DNA from 4 places in the Priestia sp. 179-F W1.4 NHS genome. Region 4 is predicted to be linked to each of the others. Evidence: riboswitches for the same ligand, from Rfam matches in the RefSeq annotation. Region 4 holds a riboswitch; each other region holds the start of a gene.
The links. Region 4 has a riboswitch for cyclic di-AMP ahead of ACH0CI_RS04320 (dicarboxylate/amino acid:cation symporter). Riboswitches for the same ligand answer to the same signal wherever they lie in the genome.

Region 1: it holds a riboswitch for cyclic di-AMP, as region 4 does, so the genes downstream of both, ACH0CI_RS26105 (glutamate/proton symporter GltT) here and ACH0CI_RS04320 (dicarboxylate/amino acid:cation symporter) in region 4, are expected to answer to the same signal.
Region 2: it holds a riboswitch for cyclic di-AMP, as region 4 does, so the genes downstream of both, kdpF (K(+)-transporting ATPase subunit F) here and ACH0CI_RS04320 (dicarboxylate/amino acid:cation symporter) in region 4, are expected to answer to the same signal.
Region 3: it holds a riboswitch for cyclic di-AMP, as region 4 does, so the genes downstream of both, ACH0CI_RS05020 (potassium channel family protein) here and ACH0CI_RS04320 (dicarboxylate/amino acid:cation symporter) in region 4, are expected to answer to the same signal.

What each region holds. Positions count from the first base shown of each region.
Region 1 covers NZ_JBIQFF010000015.1:17,094-21,444, forward strand. Annotated here, with positions in the region: gene ACH0CI_RS26095 (hypothetical protein) at 1-121, opposite strand, end outside; gene ACH0CI_RS26100 (undecaprenyl-diphosphate phosphatase) at 581-1,405, shown strand; cyclic di-AMP (ydaO/yuaA leader) riboswitch at 1,679-1,818, shown strand; gene ACH0CI_RS26105 (glutamate/proton symporter GltT) at 1,925-3,184, shown strand; gene ytvI (sporulation integral membrane protein YtvI) at 3,397-4,351, shown strand, end outside.
Region 2 covers NZ_JBIQFF010000001.1:1,649,680-1,654,030, forward strand. Annotated here, with positions in the region: gene ACH0CI_RS09015 (ArsR/SmtB family transcription factor) at 131-445, shown strand; gene ACH0CI_RS09020 (CHY zinc finger protein) at 465-800, opposite strand; gene ACH0CI_RS09025 (undecaprenyldiphospho-muramoylpentapeptide beta-N-acetylglucosaminyltransferase) at 978-2,045, shown strand; cyclic di-AMP (ydaO/yuaA leader) riboswitch at 2,247-2,389, shown strand; gene ACH0CI_RS09030 (hypothetical protein) at 2,462-2,599, shown strand; cyclic di-AMP (ydaO/yuaA leader) riboswitch at 2,615-2,755, shown strand; gene kdpF (K(+)-transporting ATPase subunit F) at 3,053-3,133, shown strand; gene kdpA (potassium-transporting ATPase subunit KdpA) at 3,158-4,351, shown strand, end outside.
Region 3 covers NZ_JBIQFF010000001.1:981,848-986,198, forward strand. Annotated here, with positions in the region: gene ACH0CI_RS05015 (carboxymuconolactone decarboxylase family protein) at 30-488, shown strand; cyclic di-AMP (ydaO/yuaA leader) riboswitch at 604-748, shown strand; gene ACH0CI_RS05020 (potassium channel family protein) at 873-1,532, shown strand; gene ACH0CI_RS05025 (TrkH family potassium uptake protein) at 1,536-2,855, shown strand; gene ACH0CI_RS05030 (YjcZ family sporulation protein) at 3,183-3,263, shown strand; gene ACH0CI_RS05035 (YjcZ family sporulation protein) at 3,453-3,539, opposite strand; gene ACH0CI_RS05040 (tetratricopeptide repeat protein) at 3,713-4,210, shown strand.
Region 4 covers NZ_JBIQFF010000001.1:850,663-855,013, forward strand. Annotated here, with positions in the region: gene ACH0CI_RS04315 (NAD(P)/FAD-dependent oxidoreductase) at 1-369, shown strand, start outside; cyclic di-AMP (ydaO/yuaA leader) riboswitch at 970-1,124, shown strand; gene ACH0CI_RS04320 (dicarboxylate/amino acid:cation symporter) at 1,305-2,540, shown strand; gene ACH0CI_RS04325 (aspartate aminotransferase family protein) at 2,649-3,980, shown strand; gene ACH0CI_RS04330 (CoA transferase subunit A) at 3,999-4,351, shown strand, end outside.

The DNA of each region.
Region 1 (4,351 bases), on a different contig from region 4:
ATCCAATAAAAAGAGGAGTATAGCTAAAGCCCATAACAATCCCTGCGCCAATTAAAGGAATTCCCAGCAAGGCTTCATACCCAGCAGTGACCCATTTCATTGTACGTACATTTCCATTCATAGTAAAAAGCCTCCTAAAAAAGATACTACTATATACGAGAAAAGAGAGAAAAAAGTTTCAAATTACTTAGGGGATATGTCGTATAAGTCAGCCCTATTGGATTAAAATGATAGATAACAGTAAAGGGGGGGTGGAAAAAACATAATGATTTAGTCATTTTTTCACACTAAAGAAAAATAGTCTAGATGATTCATTTTTAGCTAAGGGACCAGAATTTATACTGAACATAGTGACTGCTTTTTAAAATAAATAAAAGCTGATATCGTGTTTTTTGGTTGTAGCATGTAAGCTTTTTATTACAAATTATTAAAGATTCTTATCTTTTTGCAAATACACATTGTATTTCATAGTTTTAACAATTATGATAAAAAAGCAAGTGTCAAAATAGGAAAATAGTTGAGCATGTAAAACGAAGCGATAAGCTTATTAATTTGAAAGAAAGGCAAGGTACATAGCTTTATGTGGGAAATTATTGTAGCAATCATTTTAGGGATTGTAGAAGGTTTAACGGAGTTTGCTCCCGTTTCGTCAACTGGGCATATGATTATTGTGGATGACCTGTGGTTAAATTCAAAAGAATTATTTTCATCTCCAGTAGCTAATACATTTAAGATTGTTATTCAGCTAGGGTCGATCTTAGCAGTAGTTGTTATTTTTAAAGATCGTTTTATTAATTTATTAGGATTGGGAAAAAAACCAGCTGCTGCAATTGGACCGACAAATCGCTTAAATTTAATGCAGGTAATTGTTGGTTTGTTACCCGCAGGAGTGTTAGGACTTTTGTTTGATGATTACATTGATGAACATTTGTTTTCTTTAAATACGGTGCTAATTGGCTTAGTGGTCGGAGCTGTATTAATGATTCTAGCAGATTTGTTTGGACCTAAACGTCCGCGTGTAGAGACGGTGGACCAAATGTCTTATGGACAAGCACTAGGTATAGGACTGTTTCAATGTATTGCTCTTTGGCCAGGTTTTTCTCGTTCAGGCTCAACGATTTCAGGAGGGGTTCTTCTTGGAATGAGCCATAAGGCAGCCGCAGATTTTACATTTATTATGGCAGTGCCAATTATGGCAGGAGCAAGTGGACTTTCATTGGTTAAAAACTGGCAGTATTTCACATCAGATGCACTACCGTTTTTTATTGCTGGTTTTATCAGCGCCTTTATTTTTGCGCTTATATCGATTCGCTTTTTCTTAAAATTAATCAACCGCATTAAATTAGTTCCGTTTGCCATTTATCGAATTATTTTAGCGGCTATTCTATATTTTGTATTTTTATAAAATAAATAAGCGTATTTTATAGCCATTTAAACTTCTGATAAAGACTTAAAAAGCAAGAAAAAGCTATTGCAACATTGCAATAGCTTTTTTGCATAAATATATATTATTGTCTTTTGAAAGCGTTTTATAAACATGGGTATTGACAAAACGTGTCGAAAAATAGTAAATTAATATTTGTGCAGTATAAAGTTAAGTAAAAGTAAGACTTCTGTTTAGTTTTATTGACTGTAAAAAACGTATGACAACGTATAGATCGTTTTAATTTTATAAAAATTGAATAATAAGCTTAATCGTATAGAGCGGGGGAATCATTATCGGCAGTAAAGCTGCCTTGGGGTGAATCCTTACAAAAGGTAGGAAACTCTCAATTCCGAATCCGACAGTTAACCTCGTTTGCTTTATTGAGAGAAAGAGCCCAAAATAGCGTAAGTAAAAGGCTGTTCTTTCTTAAGAATAGTCTTTTTTTGTTTTTTCAGAAAAGTATATACAAATGTCATACATCTTTGGGGAGGTACATCTATGAAAAAAATTCGTTTTGGTTTGGCTACGCAGATTTTTACCGGTTTAATCCTCGGTGTTCTTGTAGGAGTAATTTGGTTTAACGATCCGCGTGTAGTAACATACCTGCAGCCGCTGGGAGACTTGTTCTTAAGATTGATTAAGATGATTGTTATTCCAATTGTTATCTCAAGTTTAGTCGTTGGAGTTGCAGGAGCAGGTAGCGGTAAACAGGTCGGAAAGCTGGGCGTTAAAACCATTCTCTATTTTGAAATTATTACAACTTTCGCAATTGTAATCGGTGTATTGATTGCTAATATTTTTCACCCTGGACAAGGTGTAGACATTCATTCAGCACAGAAGAGTGATATTTCACAATACGTTGAAACATCCGAACAGCAAGAAGGAAAGTCAGTGGCTGAAACGTTCTTACACATTGTTCCGACAAACTTTTTCCAGTCAATTGTTGAAGGGGACATGCTAGCAATTATCTTCTTTACAGTATTGTTCGCACTTGGAGTAGCGGCAATTGGAGAAAGAGGAAAGCCTGTTGTTCAATTCTTTGACGGCGTTTCTCACGCAATGTTTCACGTGGTAAACCTAGTAATGAAAGTGGCTCCGATTGGCGTATTTGCTTTAATTGGTGTAACAGTTTCGAAATTCGGTTTAGAGTCACTCCTTTCATTAGGAAAGCTTGTTATCTTAGTTTACTTAGCGTTAATTTTCTTCCTACTTGTTGTATTAGGAGGAATTGCGAAATGGGCAGGAATTAACATTTTCCACTTATTCCGCTATATGAAAGATGAACTGTTGTTAGCATACAGTACATCTAGTTCTGAGACAGTTCTTCCGCGAATTATGGAAAAACTTGAAAAGATGGGCTGTCCAAAAGCTATCGTATCGTTCGTTGTACCAATTGGTTATACATTTAACCTAGATGGTTCTGTTCTTTATCAAGCGATTGCAGCGTTATTCTTAGCGCAGGTGTATGGTATTGATTTAACGATCGTTCAACAGCTGACGCTCATTCTGGTATTGATGGTTACATCTAAAGGAATGGCTGCGGTGCCAGGAACATCATTTGTTGTATTACTGGCTACTCTTGGAACAATCGGCGTTCCGGCAGAAGGATTAGCCTTCATTGCGGGAGTAGACAGAATCATGGATATGGCACGTACGGTTGTTAACTTAGTAGGAAACACACTAGCAGCAATTGTAATGTCTAAATCTGAAGGCAAATTTGACCCTAAAAAAGGTACAGAGGTCATGAGAGCCGGCTAATTTATAAATTTAAAAGCTACTTATTCTATTCAAAAAATTAGAATAAGTAGCTTTTTTCATAATAATTCCTTTATTATTATGGGAATTGACCCTATAATATGTAACATCAGGTATAAAAATATCCAGATTTTATTCTTACATAAAGCAGTCACTGGTTCCTTTCTTTATCAGTAAATATAGAGATAGCTTAGCTAGTTGGGGGATAGTAGAGTATGTGGAAAAAGCGAATATGGGTCATCGCCTCGATAGTAATCGTATGTTTGTTAATCCCTTACAGTTTACCGATTGTGTTTGCTTTATTAACAGCATTAGCGCTTGAGGGTATTGTTCAAAAATTACATCAATCTTTTAAAATGAAGAGAGTCTATGCAGTGCTTATGACCTTCATTTTATATGTTGTTTCGCTCATACTTATTGGATTTTTTATTGTTCGGACAATCGTTACGCAAGTGGTTGCTCTTTCAAAGATAGCGCCTTCATTTGTAAAAGAAATTTATGAAACCGCGATTTATCCAACTATTATCAAGTGGAAATACTATTCAAACGCTCTTCCTACAGAAGTGATTTCTTCTATCGAGCGCACGCTTGAAAAAACCGTAAATTCATTAGATTCTCTATTAAAAAGTACCGTGGAAATCATCATTAGCTTTGCTGCTACTGTTCCTGGATTTCTACTAGAGTTTCTTATTTATTTAGTAGCGCTTGTATTTATCAGCCTTGAGCTGCCTGCTATTAAAAATAAAATTAAGTCATTTTTAACAGAAGAAACGAAATATAAGCTACAAGTTGTCATCACTCAGCTTATCCAAGCGGGGGTTGGTTTTATTAAGGCACAAATTATTTTAAGTGTCATGACGTTTGTAATGGCTTATGTAGGGCTTTGGCTATTAGATGTTCCGTATACCGCGCTGCTTAGTTTATTAATTGTAATTGTCGATATCTTACCAATCCTTGGGACGGGCTCGGTGCTCGTTCCATGGGGGATTTTTGCTCTTACGCAAGGGCATGACTCATTAGCAATCGGCTTATTTATTCTATTTGGAGTGATTACGGTAGTAAGACGTGTAGTAGAACCAAAAGTGTTTTCTACAAATATGGGTATTTCACCTTTGGCTGCACTAGTTAGTTTGTACATTGGATTTAAACTTTTAGGTTTTGTCGGGTTGT
Region 2 (4,351 bases), 800 kb from region 4:
TTAAAATGAAGATAAGTTCGAATACCATCGAACAATGAAACTATAACACCGATTAAATAACAGTGCAAGGAATTTAGTTCGAAAGTTATCGAACATTGATACACAAAAGAAGCTGTGTTATATTTTAAGCATGAGAAAACCTTATCAACCACCGAAATCTGAAATTAAATTAACGCCTATTTTACATGCATTGAGTGATCCTAACCGGCTGCGAATTGTACAGTGTTTAGCGACAAGAAAGGAGCAGACCTGTTCGTATTATCAAAAATTAAATGTATCAAAATCAACGCTATCACATCATATTAAAGTACTTCGCGAAGCTGGAATTATCAAACTACGTATAGAAGGTACGCAGCACTATTATTCCTTGCGTTTAGAAGAACTTGAGGAACTGTTCCCAGGTCTGCTTCCTTCCATTATAAATATAGATGAGCAATTATTTTAAAAGCTGAACGATGTTTTGTTCAGCTTTTTTGTTCAAAATAAATGTGTCCATGCAGGCTGCATCCGGGATTAAAAGAAGAACGACAGTGAGGGCAAGTCGAGTTACAGGTTAAGTATTCATTAATTGAGAGCTCATGCTTACATACTCCGCAAAGAATAGCTTTTTCATTAAACATAAATGTTGGCCATCTTTTAATGTCGTGATCCGCATGTGCGTTATGACATTGATAGCATGGATAATATGTATGACAGCAATAAAATTTTATTGCAATAATATCTTTATCCGTATGATAGTGCGTACAGCGCGTTTCGGAATCCACTGTGTCACCTTTTACTGCAGGTACAGATTTGTTCATTATCATCACTCCTTATGAAAAGTATAGCATGCTTTTATACGCCTTATCATACATATGTAAAAAGAAAAATGCTATAATAAAACCATCGTTTTACATGTCAGATTGCATGCTAAAAAGATCAGATAAAAATTGATGTCAAAACAGATCGATTAAGTGAAGTAAAGAGAGGAAGAAAAAATGAGTAAGCAAGTTATCGTTTTTACCGGAGGCGGAACAGCTGGACACGTAACACCAAACATTGCCATCATGAAAGAATTAGACAGTGAAAAATGGGATATCCATTATGTCGGTTCTCACAATGGTATTGAGAAAGAATTAATTACAAAATTAAACGTTCCATATCATGCGATTTCAAGCGGGAAGCTGCGTCGATACGTAGATATGGAAAATGTAAAAGATGTATTTCGAGTAGCAAAAGGGGTTGGCGATGCGCGTCGCGTGCTGAAAAAACTAAAGCCTTCTCTTGTTTTTTCAAAAGGCGGTTTCGTCACAGTTCCTGTGGTAATGGCTGCTAAATCTTTAAACATTCCCGTGTTCATTCATGAAAGTGATTTAACACCGGGACTGGCAAATAAAATTGCGCAGAAATTTGCCACTAAAATTTTTACTTCTTTTGATGAAGCCGCAAACTACTTTCCAAAAGAAAAAGTGCAGGTTGTTGGTTCACCTATTCGAAAAGAGCTATTTAGCGGAAGCGCAGCGAACGGGGAAAGCTGGCTACGCTTTTATGATAAGCGCCCCATTTTAACAATTATGGGCGGAAGTTTAGGAGCACGCCGTATTAATGAAATCGTTCGAGAGTCTTTGCCTGAACTGCAAAAGAAATTCCAAATTGTACACCTTTGCGGAAAAGGCAATATTGATACAAGCCTTGAAAAAGAGTCGGGATACCGTCAGTTAGAATACGTAAACGAACAGCTTCCAGATGTTCTAGCGGCAACTGATTATGTGATTACACGCGGCGGATCCAATGCCATTTTTGAGTTTTTAGCTCTTCATAAACCGATGATGATTATTCCTTTATCAAAAGCACAGAGTCGCGGAGATCAAATTTTAAATGCACAATCCTTTAAGAAAAAAGGCTACTGTATGGTTGTAGAAGAAGAGCAGTTAACAAAAGAACTGTTTTTGCGTGAAGTAAATGAGCTTCAGCAGCAGGCAAGTACAATGAAGCGTACAATGCGTGAAGCAACAAAAACGGATGCCATTTCAATTCTTGTAAATGAAATTGAGAAAATGAGCTAAAAAAGAGACTGAAACAGACGTATGTTAGCCGAAGTGAAAAACGAACCATTGATCAAGGTATTTGATTAGTGGTTCGTTTTTTTTTTGAATCTATTATTTTAAAATAATGAATAAACATAGAAAAATAAAGCTTTTAAAATTTCAAAAAATGTTGTTGACAGTAAATTTTAACAGGAGTAAGATTACTCTCATGAAACGTTCCACTGTGAAACGCTGAGTCTTTTCTGAAAGAGAAGGAAAGAGCGGAGGACCCAATTATCAGGGGTGAATCTCTTAATTGAGTAGGGTTACTTTCTTGACCCGAACCCGTCAGCTAACTTCGTAAGCGTTAAGAGAGAGGATGGTGTAATCGTGGTCGTTTTCTATAACAGCGGATAGTACGCTCCTTTCAAAATATAGGTGAAAGGAGCGTCAGGATGCATTTATCTAAGCAAATGATTCAAATGATTGAATATCGGGCCATGTGCGATCAGCAATCTTTTGATCTAGCAAACCGCTATTTGTCTACGTTAGCTAATCAAAGTTTTAAACGCAGCAGTAAAAGTCAGCATTAAGTCTAAAAATTAAATAACAAATATACGCTTAATCAATTATGAGCGGGGGACCCAATATTTTGTACGTATGTACTAGGGGTGAATCTCTTAACTGAGTAGGGTTACTTCCATAACCCGAATCCGACAGCTAACTCCGTAAGCGTTTTGGGAGTAAAAAATTCGTGTGAATCACGGCTTATTTGTCGTGCATTAAACCGCGGAAGAGAACTCTCTTCTGCGGTTTTTTAGTGGGAAAAATCAGCATCACGTCTCACGGTTAGCTTTTTTGGACGTGATGCTTTATGAAAAGAAACCGTCACTAAACTTAGAAGCTATCATTTTTGTCAGGAAACAGTTAGGAGGGAGCAACTTGGATATGATCATGCTTGGAACGCTTGTCATATTAACAGCTGCTATGTACGGAATTATTTGCTGGTCGTCTCATGTAGTAGACGAAAGAGAGGAGAAGTGAACATGTCGTTCATTTTGTTAGGTATTTCAGTTCTCGTTTTAATTTATTTAGTATATGTACTGTTAAATCCAGAACAATTTTAATAAGCGGAGGAATAAAACGTGGGGATTTTTCTACTATCAGTTGCGCTGCTGCTTGTTTTTGTAGCGCTTATTGCAAAGCCCGTAGGTATTTATATAGCGAATGTGTTTTCAAACGACAAAAACACTAGCTTGGTAGGAAAGATAGAAACAGTTATGTTTAAAGCAGCAGGAATTAAAGGGCATAATCAGACGTGGAAGCAATATGCATTGGCTCTTGTGTTAACAAATACGTTTATGATTTTTGTAGTGTATCTTATCTTCCGGTTTCAAGAGGTACTGCCGCTTAACCCAAGCCACATTAAAGGAATGGATCCGGCTCTTGCTTTTAACACGGCCATTAGTTTTATGACAAATACGAACTTGCAGCACTACAGCGGCGAATCAGGTTTGTCCTATTTCTCGCAGATGGCAGCCGTTGTATTTATGATGTTTGCAGCACCAGCAACGGCACTTGCAGTAGCAATCGCTTTTATTCGCGGGCTAGCAGGGAAGGAAATGGGAAACTTTTTTGTTGACTTTGTAAAATCAATTACGCGTATTTTACTTCCTATCGCTTTTATAACAGGCATTTTATTTGCGTTTTTAGGTGTCCCTCAAACGTTAAGCGGGACTGTGACTGCCCATACATTAGAAGGAGCAACGCAGCAAATAGCAAGGGGACCAGTTGCTTCTTTTCTTTCAATCAAAGAGCTAGGCAACAACGGAGGGGGATTTTTTGGTGTCAATTCAGCTCATCCATTTGAAAATCCTAATGCGTGGAGCAATGTATTACAAATCGTCCTTATGCTGTTATTGCCAACAGCCCTTCCTTTTACGTACGGAAAAATGATCGGACAGCGTAAACAAGGCCGCATCTTGTTTGTAGCGATGAGTATGCTGTTTATCGTTATTTTAAGCACAGCGTTTGTAACAGAGTGGGGAGGCAATCCAAGACTTGGTGCTTTTCATCTAAATGAAGCGAGCGGTTATATGGAAGGGAAAGAAGTCCGTTTTGGTGTCGGCATGTCGACGCTTTACGCCATCGTGACGACAGCAAGTGAAACAGGTGCAGTCAACACCATGCACGATACCCTGACGCCTCTTACCGGGTTATTAACGCTTGGAAATATGATGTTAAATACCGTATTTGGCGGTGTCGGAGCAGGATTTATGAATGTTATGATGTACGTCATCATTGCTGTATTTTTATCAGGTTTAATGGTTGGAAGAACACCAGAA
Region 3 (4,351 bases), 130 kb from region 4:
TATAATAATTAAAAAGGAGTGAGTGAAAAATGGCAAGAGTTTTGTTAACAAACGAAGAGGGAACAAATTTTGAAAAAGCACTGAATTTAATTCCAGATGTAAAAAGGTTGTATGATGAGCTATACGACAAGCTTTGGAACAGTGATATAGTAAAAAGAGAGACTAAGGAAAAAATCAGGCTTTATCTAGCAGGTGTTAACGGCTGTGAGACGTGTATGAGCATGTCATATGTAGGCGATAAGACGCTTAATCAAAAAGTGTTAAGAGAAAAAGAGCTGGAAGAAAAAGATCGACTGCTGTTTCGATTTATAGATGTATACCGAGTGCGTCCAAGGGATTTGACGGATGCTGATATGGATCAATTAAAGAAATTTTACAGTGATACGCAGCTATTAGAGCTTTTGGCTGTTATTAATTTGTTTGATCAATTTCACAAACTGATTGTCAGTTTAGATTTATATGATTTTTGCAGTTTGCAGCGCAAGTGATGTCTTCCCTAAAAATATCTTGACAGACAAAATCCACAGGAGTAAGATAGCTTTCGTGAAGTGAAACGTATCATGAATCGAGTCGATTATTCTAAAAAATAGATCATAGACATTTGAATAAAAATCGCTTAATCCATTACGGAGCGGAGGACCCATTATTTACGCACATATTGTGCTCCGGGGTGAATCCTTAAAAAGGTAGGGTTACTCTTAAAACCCGAACCCGACAGCTAACTTCGCAAGCGTTTTGAGGGGGAAGAGTGTGAAAAAACACAGGAGCCTTCCTGTGTTTTTTTGCGCTTTTTTTAAGAAAAACATGTAATTTTTTAGAAAAAGTATAAGCTAAGAGAACACACAGCAGTTGAAGAAAGGAATAAATACATTATGAAAAAACAGTTTGCTGTATTGGGATTAGGTCGTTTTGGAGGCAGTTTGGTTGAAGAGTTTGCTAATTTGGATGTGGATGTGCTCGCTATTGACCGCAATCAGGAGGTAGTAAAGAAATATAGCAACTCAGCTACATATGTCGTGCAAGCGAACGCAATTGATGAAGCTAGCTTAAAAGGGCTAGGCATTCGTAACGTTGATCATGCTCTTATTTCGTTTGGAGACGATATTGAAGCAAGCGTGCTTGCAACGATGCTTTTAAAAGATATGGGCGTTAAGCAAGTATGGGTAAAAGCGGTGAATATGTATCATCAAAAAGTGCTGGAGAAAATAGGAGCGGACAAAGTCATTCATCCTGAGCGCGATATTGCGAAGCGGATTGCTCATCACGTGGTGTCAGAAAAGATCATTGATTACATTGAACTGTCAAAGGATTATAGTATTGTCGAAATTGTCGCTTCTAAAAAGCTTCATAATAAAACGCTGTTTGATTTGAACATTCGTGCCAAGTACGGCTGCAATATTATCGGCTTTCAGCGAAAAGACGGGGAAATGGTGATTTCGCCTACCGCGCATGAAATAATTGAACAAGGAGATATGCTGATTGTTATCGGACATAATCGCGATTTGAACCGTTTTGAAGAAGAAGGAGTTTAACTCATGAAAAAACAAATCATTAAACTCACTCCTCCGCAGCTGCTTGTCTCCATTTTTGGCGGAGGAATTATTATTGGTGCTCTTCTATTGATGATGCCTTTTTCTACTACTGAGCCAATCCGGTGGGTAGACGCCCTTTTTACATCTACTTCCGCTATGACAGTGACCGGCTTAGCCGTCGTAGATACAGGTACGCGTTTTACCGTCATCGGTCAAACGATTATTATGCTGTTAATTCAAATAGGCGGTCTCGGCATTATGTCATTTGCCGTGCTGATTTTTATGATGCTAGGTAAAAAAATTGGATTTAAAGAGCGTATGCTCGTTCAGCAGGCATTAAATCAGACGAGCGTCGGTGGAGTTGTGCTGCTAGTTAAAAGGTTGTTCATCTTTTCATTTTTAATTGAGTTTGTTGCACTGCTCTTTTTAGCGATACGCTGGGTTCCGGAATTCGGATGGTCTAAGGGGCTGTTCTTTAGCTTGTTTCATTCGATTTCGGCTTTTAATAACGCAGGGTTCGGACTACTGTCTGATAACTTAGTTCAGTATGTAGGAGATCCTATTATTAACATCACGATTTCTTTTCTCTTTATTATTGGTGGGTTAGGGTTTACCGTCCTTGCTGATATGTGGGTGAAAAAATCGTATAAAAAACTAACGCTGCATTCAAAAATTATGATTATCAGCACGTTCGCCATTAACGTGATTGCCATGCTTTTTATTTTTTTCTTAGAGTACGGCAATTCGCATACGCTCGGAAATTTATCATTAGGAGACAAAGTATGGGCTTCTTATTTTCAAGCGGTAACAACAAGAACCGCTGGCTTTAATACAATTGATTTAGCTCATTTGCATGACGCAACGGTGTTTTTAATGGTTTTATTGATGTTCATTGGTGCAGGGAGTGCGTCAACAGGAGGGGGTATCAAACTCACGACGTTTGTGGTGATTGTCTTTTCTGTATGGGCATTTTTACGAAGCAGGGAAGATATTGTGCTGCTAAAGAGACGACTTCTTCCTCTTCATGTGTTTAAGGCACTAGCCATTACGATGATTTCAATTATGTTTGTGTTTGGGGCCATCTTCCTATTAAATATTTCGGAAAACCTGCCGTTTGTAAAAATTATGTTTGAAGTTGTTTCTGCGTTTGGAACAGTAGGTTTATCGATGGGAGCGACTCCTGCACTTTCGTACTTTGGACGCGTGATTATTATCTTTATCATGTTTTTAGGAAAAGTGGGGCCATTAACGCTTGCGTTTTCATTATCTAAGCAAAAGCGTGAAGCCGTTCGCTATCCAAACGAAGATATAATGCTAGGATAGAAAAATCGCCTTCGATGAGGCGATTTTTTTATATTATTTATACGTTCAAGACATATAAGAGGTTACGCACAAAACAGTTGCGATGAATAAAAAGAAGGCAAAAACAAGAACAATGGGCAATTTGGAATGTCGGCGCATTAAAGCCCCTCCTTTTTTATAGTAAAAAAATCTCCTACTATATATAACGAAAGAAACAAAAATATGATTCACTTTTTTTGGCGAAATTTGAAGGTTTTTCTCATTGGAAAAATCCGCACCCCTGTCCTAAACATTTTGCCAAGCTGTTGCATACACTAAAAGCAGATAACAGGAAGTGAGGGATGGTACGTGGGAAAACAAAATTTTGCGTTAATCGTTGTGTTATTTGTTTTACTTGTTATTGTAGGTGCGTCTGGCTTTCGCTTTTAAACGTTAACTTTATTTGCGCATAGCCCCCGTCAAAAAGGGCATACTAGGCGGAAGTAAAAACCAAAAATTTCTTCAATATTGCCGAACAATGAGTTCCTCTACTCATTCATCTAATCGGTATGTAGCCATGCGAAAGCATGGTTTTTTTTGAAATAGGAGAGGATGAATGATGTTCATCCTCTCTAGAAATTAGTAGTAGCAAGAACACCCTACGATTACTAATAGGATAAATAAAACAACGATAAATGAAAAACCAAAACCGCCTTTTGCGCCCATATGTGTAACCTCCTTTAATAAAAGTCTCTATATCCTATGTACTAATTGGGTTAAGTGATTGAGAAATTTGCCTATTTTTTAATGGTAACGTTTTTTGTGAAGAATGGAGAACACTTACTTTTTTCATTTACGCAGAAATCCTTTATGATAAAGAGGAAAAGGAGGGCAAACAGGTGGGAATACATGCACAATACGTCATGAATCAGCTAGAAGAGGGAAAGTGGAAAGAGATCAAGCGCGAAATTCAACAAGAAATGAAGAAAAAACCTCAAGCATCTGATTTGTACTGTTACTTAGCCGTTTGTTTAGCAAAGCAAATTGAAGAATCAATTATCTTTGAAAAAATGGTATTGAACTTAGAAATGGACCGGGCTCTTCATCAGGCATTAACATTAAATCCATCTTCAAGCTTGGCGCACTTCGTTCGAGGAATAAAATATCGGGAAACTCCGCTTATGTTTGGAGGGAATTACGAAAAATCGCTGTTTTATTTGCAGAAGGCGCAAGATCTTGGTTTTGAAGGGATTATGCTGCCGCTCGAACTCGCCAAAACCTATATTCAATTAAAAGAAATGGAAAAAGCGAAAGAACAAATCGCCTATGCTCGGGAAATCAATCCTACGCACGCGGACATTAAAAAAGTCGAAAACATGCTCCAAACAGGACGATAAATCTAAAGTCCTGTTTTATTTTTGATTTTCAGAAAACGTATGCTGATTTTCATAAAGGATTGCTTTTTATATAACAATAAGAATATTTATAAAAAATTTAAGAAGTGCATGTAAGTCGAACGACTTCTTAACTGCTAGATT
Region 4 (4,351 bases):
GCGAATCGAATTAAAGAAGGCTTTTTAGAACCAACGTTAAAAGAAGCTGTCCCTGGTGATTTGGGTTTAGTGCTTCCATACAATACAATGAAAAGCTTAATTGAAATGACAGAAGCACTGGATCATGTAACGCCTGGGTTAGCATCCGAACATACGCTGTTTTACGGTGTGGAAGCGAAATTTTACTCCGCCCGCCCGAAGTTAAACGATAAGTTTGAAACTGAAATTTCCGGTTTATACGTGGGAGGAGACGGAGCTGGTATTACGCGAGGACTCGCGCAGGCAAGTGCGTGTGGTGTGTGGGTAGCTCGTGACATTGTTGAAAAATTAAAGAATCGTAAAGCAAGTTCTGAACCTGTTACTGTATAAAAAAGGGGCCGTCACGGCCTCTTTTTTTATGGGTTAAATAACGAGAGGGAATAAGTAAAAAGTAAAGAACTTGTACCGTTCCAACTCCGATAGTTTTATATGATAATTACCCGCTCCTTTTTTAAAAGATAGTAGGAAATCTATACTTCTATCTTGAGCAGAATTAAGTAGAATAAGGGGAATTGATAATGTCGATTTCTTCGCATCAATAAAGTCAGTGAAATTTTAGGGAGTGTATATCAAGCAGTACAGGGATAAAATCAACAGTTGGAAAGAGTTATTTTTTTGATAAGTAAAATATTTATGGAAGCAGTAAAGTACATAGATATCGGAATAATTATACATATTTATGAATGATATTAATGAGAAGAAAGTTCACTTTATAAACTATTTTTTGAATTGATTTTTTATTCATTAGATTGTAAGTCTTGTTAAATAGGTGTTTTTGGTTTATTGAAATATGATGTAAATATTTTAAAATACAACAATTCTCAACTTTTTACGATAAAATCATGCATTATTTTTGAATAAAAACTTGATAGAAACATATAAAATGAATTTTAATTAAAGTAACAATTATTATCATGCAAAAATATTAAAGAAAATTATTTGCTTAATCTCTTTTGTTTTATAAGAGAACGGAGGACCCATATTTGTGCGTAATGTACTTGGGGTGAATCTTGAATGAATCAAGTAGGATAACTCACATACCCGAATCCGACAGCTAACTCCGTAAGCATTCAGTGAGGGAATAACAGGTCTATGAAACCATGATATTCTCATGGTTTTTTGTATAGCTAAAAATATTCCTAAACTATTAATCTGAAAATTTTTAATATATTGTATATTTTGAGTGTTATCGCCCTCAATGCATGGTAAAATAAGTATGGTAGTTAGAATCATTCTAATATAATTTATTTACGGGAGGTAAATCTATGAAGCTATCGACAAAGATTATTATCGCGCTAATTGCTGGTGCTATTGTAGGAGTGTTAATCAATGCTTTTGCTCCAAGTGCTTTTGCTCCGCTGGACAAGTACTTGTTTACACCGCTTGGCCAAATTTTCTTAAGCTTAATTAAAATGCTTGTTGTACCAATTGTGTTTTTCTCTATCACGTTAGGTGTAGCAGGTTTAGGAGATCCTAAAAAATTAGGAAGAATCGGGGCAAAAACAGTTTCCTACTTCCTAGTGACAACAACCGTTGCAATTATTATCGGTTTAATTTTAGCGTATGCAATTAAACCGGGTACATTTGGATCTTTTGATACACAAAACGCTTCTTTTGAAGCTGAAAAAGCACCACCGGTTGGAGAGACATTCTTAAATATGATTCCAGTCAATCCAATTCAAGCGATGGCTGAAGGGAATATGCTTCAACTTATTGTTTTCTCTATCTTTATCGGTTTTGGTATCACGATGCTTGGAAGTAAAACAAAAGGACTTTACAATTTACTTGAGCAAGGAAATGAATTGATGATGTACCTTGTGAATCTAGTGATGAAGTTTGCTCCGTACGGAACATTTGGGCTTCTTGCAACCGCGGTTGGAAGTCAAGGCTGGCAGGCAATTAAAGCGATGGGGCTATACATGATTGTAGTCGTGCTCGCGCTGTTCATCCATTCAATCGTAACATATGGGGGATCAGTCGCTCTTATGGCCAAACGTAACCCTATTGAATTTTTTAAGGGTTTTGCTCCTGCGATGACAGTTGGATTCAGTACATCAAGCAGTAATGCAACGCTTCCGATTTCAATGAATGTGGCGCAAAAAAATCTTCGTGTCCCCGAGTCTATCAGCAGTTTTGTTCAGCCATTAGGTGCAACTATTAACATGGATGGAACGGCAATTATGCAAGGTGTAGCGACTATTTTTATTGCGCAAGTATACGGGGTTGACCTGTCGCTGGGTGCTCTTGTGACGGTTGTATTGACAGCGGTGCTTGCTAGTATTGGTACAGCAGGTGTGCCTGGAGTTGGTCTCATTATGCTAGCAATGGTATTGAGTTCGGTTGGTCTGCCTGTAGCAGGTATCGGATTGATTATTGGAATTGATCGCTTGCTTGACATGCTTCGTACATCTGTAAATATTACGGGAGACGCTGCGTGTGCCGTTATTGTGGCTGAGTCAGAAGCAAAGCGTATCGATAAATCTGTAACGCAATCAGCTTAATATGTGTAAAAGCTCTAGCTATATGCTAGGGCTTTTTTTATTGGCAAGAAACTCTTCTTTTCAGCATACAGTTTAATAAGAGTGTGTGTTTGAAAGGAGAGTGCGGAAATGAATAAAACCCATGTGATAAAGCCGCTGCTCGACGACGACTACCCAGTTATTTCATATGGAAAAGGAATTTATTTGTACGACCAAGATGGAAAAAAGTACATAGATGCTTCGTCAGGGGCAGTTACAGCAAGTATCGGACACGGCGTAAAAGAAATTATTGATGCGATGACGGATCAGGCACAGAAAGTTGCGTTTGTATATCGGTCGCAGTTTACAAGCGATCCGACGGAAGCCTTAGCTAAGAAACTATGTGAATTAAGCAGCAATCATTTCCAGTGGAGCTTTTTTGTTAACAGCGGGACAGAAGCGACTGAAACGGCTATGAAAACAGCCATTCAGCATTTTCAAGAGCAAGGAAAGCCAACCAAAACAAAGGTTTTGTCACGCTGGATGAGCTATCACGGTATTACAATAGGAGCGCTGTCTATGTCAGGGCACGTTGGAAGACGAAAACGTTTCTCGTCTTTGCTTGAAGATTATCCTTCGGTTTCACCTCCTTATTGCTATCGATGTCCGTTTCATCAAACCTATCCATCCTGTAATCTTGCTTGTGCACACGAATTGGAAACAGTTATCAAACGAACCGGCCCTGAACATATTGCTGCTTTTATTACAGAGCCCATTGTAGGAGCTGCTGGAGCAGCTCTCACACCTCCAACCGGTTATTATGAAGTGATAAGAGAAATTTGTGATAAATATGATGTGTTATGGATAGCCGATGAAGTCATGACTGGAGTTGGGCGTACAGGCGTGATGTTTGCATATGAGCACTGGGGAGCTAAACCAGACATCATGACGCTTGGAAAAGGAGTGGGAGCAGGATATACACCGATAGCCGTTACGTTAGCTAGCAGCAAAACGATTGAACCTATCATGAACGGATCCAAATTAATTATGAGCGGCCATACGCTAAGCGCTAATCCGCTGTCAGCCGCTGTAGGGCTAGCTGTCTTAGCCTATATTGAAAAGAACGATCTTGTTCAAGAAGTAGTGCTGAAAGGAGACTATTTAGTAAAAAAATTGAAGGAGCTTCAACTTCTTTACCCTATCATTGGTGATATTCGTGGCAAAGGCTTACTAGTTGGTCTTGAGCTTGTACAAAATCCAAAAACGAAGGAGCCTTTTTCATCCTCCGAAAATATGACGGCGCGCGTAATAAGTAAAGCCCATAAAAATGGTCTTCTCCTTTATCCTTCACAAGCAGGAACAGATGGAGTAGAAGGAGACGGTATTATTATTGCGCCGCCATTTACGATTACTCATCGCCAACTTGATGAAGCGGTCGTGTTGCTTTCGAAAACATTGTATGAAGTACAAAATGAAGAATAGGGAGATGAGGTGAAATAAGTGACAAAGGTCGAAAACTCATTTCAAAAGATTACAACTGTGGAACAAGCAATTGAATACGTGGATCATGCTGCTACGCTGATGATAGGAGGGTTTGGAGGCGTAGGCAGTCCGCCTTCTCTCATTGACGGCCTTATTGAAAGCGAAAAATCAAATTTCACACTGATATGCAATGATTCAGGCTTTCCTCATATTGGTGCGGGAAAATTAGTAAGTCAAGGAAGAATTCAAAAACTGATCGCTTCTCACATTGGATCGAATCCCGTGGCTGGAACGCTGATGACAGAAGAAAAGCTGAAAGTTGAGTTTTCTCCTCAAGGAACGCTTGCTGAACGGATTCGAGCGGGGGGAGT